DNA from 2 places in the Virgibacillus siamensis genome. Region 1 is predicted to be linked to the other one. Evidence: a T-box and tRNA genes for the amino acid it is inferred to sense, from the RefSeq annotation. Region 1 holds a T-box; the other holds one or more tRNA genes.
The links. A T-box is a leader RNA that pairs with one kind of tRNA and senses whether it is charged. The one in region 1 lies ahead of thrS (threonine--tRNA ligase), so its partner is inferred to be a tRNA-Thr.
Positions count from the first base shown of each region.

Region 2: it has a tRNA-Thr gene. The T-box ahead of thrS (threonine--tRNA ligase) is inferred to sense a tRNA for this amino acid. The anticodon was not compared.

Region 1 covers NZ_FUIH01000007.1:1,699,325-1,701,811, forward strand. The annotation lists gene thrS (threonine--tRNA ligase) at 1-1,552, opposite strand, end outside; T-box leader at 1,616-1,838, opposite strand; gene ytxC (putative sporulation protein YtxC) at 1,896-2,487, opposite strand, start outside.
Region 2 covers NZ_FUIH01000006.1:5,081-7,567, forward strand. The annotation lists gene B1K71_RS00885 (YwaF family protein) at 1-378, opposite strand, end outside; tRNA gene B1K71_RS00890 (tRNA-Glu) at 610-684, shown strand; tRNA gene B1K71_RS00895 (tRNA-Val) at 708-783, shown strand; tRNA gene B1K71_RS00900 (tRNA-Thr) at 836-911, shown strand; tRNA gene B1K71_RS00905 (tRNA-Tyr) at 954-1,038, shown strand; tRNA gene B1K71_RS00910 (tRNA-Gln) at 1,055-1,126, shown strand; tRNA gene B1K71_RS00915 (tRNA-Lys) at 1,265-1,337, shown strand; gene B1K71_RS00920 (hydroxymethylglutaryl-CoA reductase, degradative) at 1,549-2,487, shown strand, end outside.

The sequences.
Region 1 (2,487 bases):
GGATTACAACAGGACGGTGTTCCTGACCATCCTCGCCAATATATGTCAAATCAAATTGTTCCGGCAAGTGGAAGTCCAACTGTACTGTTGATAATGTTTCGTCTTTTCCTAAAGCTGTTTGCACCTGTACATCAAGCTTTGGACCGTAAAAGGCAGCTTCTCCGACTGCTTCCACATATTCCACTTCCATGTCATCGAGTGTTTCTTTCAGCATCGACTGTGCTTTCTCCCACATCGCATCATTGTCAACATATTTTTCCTTATCTTCCGGATCACGGTAAGAAAGACGGAAATAATATTTATCAATCCCAAAATCTTTATAAACTTGCTGAATCAGCTCGACTACGCGAATAAATTCATCCTTTAACTGATCAGGACGTGCGAAAATGTGCGCATCATTTAACGTCATAGCCCGAACCCGCTGCAGCCCAGCCAATGCGCCTGACATTTCATGCCTGTGCATCATGCCAAGTTCAGCAATCCGCACTGGAAGGTTCCGGTAGCTGTATAATTGATTTTTATAGACCATCATATGATGCGGACAGTTCATCGGACGAAGAATTAATTCCTCATTATCCATTTCCATTGGCGGAAAAATATCATCCTGATAATGATCCCAATGGCCACTTGTTTTATAAAGATCAACACTTCCCAATACAGGAGTATACACGTGATCATAGCCAAGGCGTTCTTCCAGATCGACTATATAACGTTCGATATTACGCCGGATGGTTGCTCCTTTCGGCAGCCATAACGGAAGACCTTGACCAACTTTCTGGGAAACCGTAAAAATTTCCAGTTCCTTGCCCAATTTACGATGATCACGTTCTTTTCTTTCTTCCAGAATGCGCAAATGTTCATCAAGCTGGGATTGTTTTTCAAAAGCTGTTCCATAAATACGCTGCAGCTGTTTGTTATTACTGTCCCCGCGCCAGTAAGCACCGGAAATGGTCAATAATTTGAATGCTTTTATTTTACTTGTGGATGGAACATGAACCCCGCGGCATAGGTCGAAAAACTCTCCCTGCTTGTAAATGGTTACCTGCTCATTTTCCGGAATAGCATCGATTAATTCCAGCTTCAATTCATCCCCAATTTCACGGAACATTTCTTTCGCCTGTTCACGGGAAACTTCAATCCGTTCGATTTCCAGATTTTCATCGATCATGCGTTTCATTTCTTTTTCGATTTTCGGTAAATCTTCCGGTGTCAGTGATTGGTCCAAATCCATGTCATAGTAAAAACCTTCTTCAATGACAGGACCCACTCCGAAATTCACATGCTTATACAGCCGTTTTATTGCTTGTGCCATGAGGTGCGCCGTTGAGTGACGCATGATTTCGATGCCTTCCTGATTTTTGTAAGTGATTATTTCAATGGCACCATCATGCTCCAGTCCCCGCCGTAAATCATACAGTTTTCCATCCAATTTCACGGCAAGCGCTTGCTTTTTTAAACCGGATGATATTGAGCCTGCTACTTCTTCTCCAGTTGTTCCTTTAGGAAATTGTTTATTTGCTCCATCAGGAAACGTAATTGTAATGTCAGACATAGATTTCCGCTCCTTCATATTTAATCTAAGAAATTAAAAAACGCCCATCCCTCTGCTAAACTGCAAAGGGACGAGCGTTAATCACGTGGTTCCACCCTAATTCCCGCAAAAAAATGCGGCTTCATTATATCTTTAACGCAGATAATACGCTGCAATATACATATTGTTCCATCACAGGGTTTAAAGGTGGTAATCATTTGCCAGATCAGAGGAAGCTTTCAGCCGATGACTTCCCTCTCTTATCAAACCATTATACAAATAATTATGTCCTTATCATTACCTTTGAAAAAATTTACTTCTATTTAAAATGTATTATAGCTTCTAGTACGCATAAAATCAAGCCTTAAGATTTATTTTTCAAGTAATTGGAAAATGGAAAACTGCTGAACGGCTTAAACTCAGCTTTTTCCTGAAACACATTAATGACTGTCAGCGTTTTTGGTTCCGACGGATAATCCCCATAAATCGTTATTTTATCTGGTGCCATTGCAATGAGCGGAGCCAAATTCAGTTCCTCTTCATCAAGACCTACCATGTACAATGGTTCTTTATGCATCAGCATACGCAATTCCATTCTTGTAAATTGTTTTCCATCGGGTTTAAAAAAAGTAAACGGATTTCCCTGCAGAATATGAACGGTACTGAAAGTTGCTTTCCGTGTAACGATGTATTCCCTTAACGAATCAACAAACGCCTGGTGATCTTCTTCCCGCTTATATTCGTCAATTGCCAACCCGACAAAATGAATAAGCTGATCCTTAAACATTTTTGTCTGGAATTTCAATATGGAATCAAAATGAATCGTATCGGTATTTTCCAAATTCCCGATTATAATTGATTTTAACAATTGACTTGGATCTCTGTTTTTACGGACCCGCCTGCTGTCTTCATCCTCACCATCATAGAGCCATTGGGCAATGTCAGTGATGCGGTCA
Region 2 (2,487 bases), on a different contig from region 1:
TAATTCAGGTGTAACAATTGCAAGGAAAGCGGGTATCAGTCCGAAGAAAAATGTGATACGAATTAACTTCTTATTATGATTCCAAAGGGCAATGGCCCCTGTAATCCCTGTTATTCCGCACAGATGCAGCGGCAGATGTTCCCTGGGATTCCACAAGCCATTAACCGCTGCCCAAATTTGATAGGTAATTTCGGAAAAGATAAGTATTCCAAACAGCGTCCAACGCAGAATATTATAGATGGTACGACTTTCCCGGATTTTAGTAAATGAGATGAAAAAAAGAATAAGTCCCAAAAAATAGATGATCAGCATCACAAGATGACTTGGTCCAAATGCAACAAATGGTTTTCCGTCCACCCCCACAAACCAATCAATCATTAAATCCCCCCCTACCACTTTATTATATGATGAAAGTTGCCGTGGAGAAACAGAAATTAAAAAAGAACCCAATTCCGGCAAAATATCGCAGAAAGGGTCTAAATAGATGTCATTTCAACCAGGCAATAATAAAAAAATAAAAAACCCCTTTACAAATATCATTTATCTGTATATAATGTAATTCGTCAGTTTCTGACACAATTTGAACTTATATGCTATACATGATTGCTAGGCCCGTTGGTCAAGTGGTTAAGACACCGCCCTTTCACGGCGGTAACACGGGTTCGAATCCCGTACGGGTCACCATTATTTTTTGCATTAAGGATTCCGGAGGATTAGCTCAGCTGGGAGAGCACCTGCCTTACAAGCAGGGGGTCGCAGGTTCGAGCCCTGCATCCTCCACCATTTTCCTGTAAGATACATGGATACATTGGTTATATGTCTCACTCCATAAAATGCCGGTCTAGCTCAATTGGCAGAGCAACTGACTTGTAATCAGTAGGTTGGGGGTTCGATTCCTCTGGCCGGCACCATTTTTTTGCATAATTACCGTTGTTGCAGGTTAGAATACATTGGGAGGGGTAGCGAAGTGGCTAAACGCGGCGGACTGTAAATCCGCTCCCTCAGGGTTCGGGAGTTCGAATCTCTCCCCCTCCACCATATTTATAGTAATTGATGGGCTGTAGCCAAGCGGTAAGGCATCGGGTTTTGATCCCGTGTATCCTAGGTTCGAATCCTAGCAGCCCAGCCTTTTTAATGTTTGTATAAAAAACTTTTTATTTAAAGTCGTCGTAACCCACTTAAAAATGCGGATATAACGAATTAATTTAATGAGTGAGCCGCTAGCTGACTGCAAACATCCTTGAAAAGCTGACATTCATAACATGAGCCATTAGCTCAGCCGGCAGAGCATCTGACTTTTAATCAGAGGGTCGGAGGTTCGAATCCTCCATGGCTCACTATTCAAACCGGGCTTTTACATGCTGAATAATTTGGCGGAAATACATAACACATATGATATAGTAGATAAACAAGGTCGTTATGATTACCAACAACCTTGTTTATTTGCATTTTTAGCTGTTTTTTTACATAATAGATACAGTAAATTATTACTATACAATAACTGCATGAACATATATAAATTTAAGATAATCTAAAGGATGAGATGGTATGAAGACTTCCCGGATTCCTGGCTTTTACAATAAGACAGTTGAGGAACGCAGGGAATTGCTTACTGCAATGGAAGGTTTCTCGGAAAAAGAGCAGGATATTTTATTTTCCAAAGAGCCGCTGCCAACTGAAACTGCGGATAAAATGATAGAAAATGTGATTGGAACCTTTCCGCTTCCGTTAGGGTTAGGACTGAATTTTCTAATTAATGATAAGGAATATACAATCCCGATGGCGGTAGAGGAACCATCTATCCTCGCTTCAGCAAGTCATATTGCCAAGATTGTCAGAGAAGCGGGCGGATTCATCGCTGAATCAACCGAACGGGTTATGATTGGTCAGATTCAGGTGGTTGGCTGCCCTGATTTTTCTGCTGCCAAAGAAGCGGTTTTGAGTGAAAAAGATGCTTTGATCGATGCGGCAAACGCTTCATACCCCAGTCTCATGGCCAGAGGCGGTGGAGCGGAAGATTTGGAAGTCAGGATATTAAACGAGGAATCCGATTCAGCGTACGGAAAAATGCTTGTCCTGCATATTTATGTAAACACATGTGATGCTATGGGTGCGAATATTATTAATACGATGGTGGAGTCACTGGCTCCAACTATTGAAAAAATAACCGATGGCAAAGTTTATTTGCGGATTCTGTCCAACTATCCGGACAGGTGTCTGGCAAAAGCACGTTGCGTTATTCCGCCTGAATTACTTGCAACAGGTGATTTTTCCGGTGAGGCAGTGCGGGACGGTGTAATCCATGCGTACGAATTTGCTGCATCTGATCCATTTAGAGCGGTAACACATAATAAAGGGATCATGAATGGTATTGATCCGGTTGTAATCGCGACAGGCAATGATTGGCGTGCCGTTGAAGCAGGGGCACATGCCCATGCTGCCAGATATGGAAAATATGGATCAATGACGGTTTGGTCCAAAGATGAA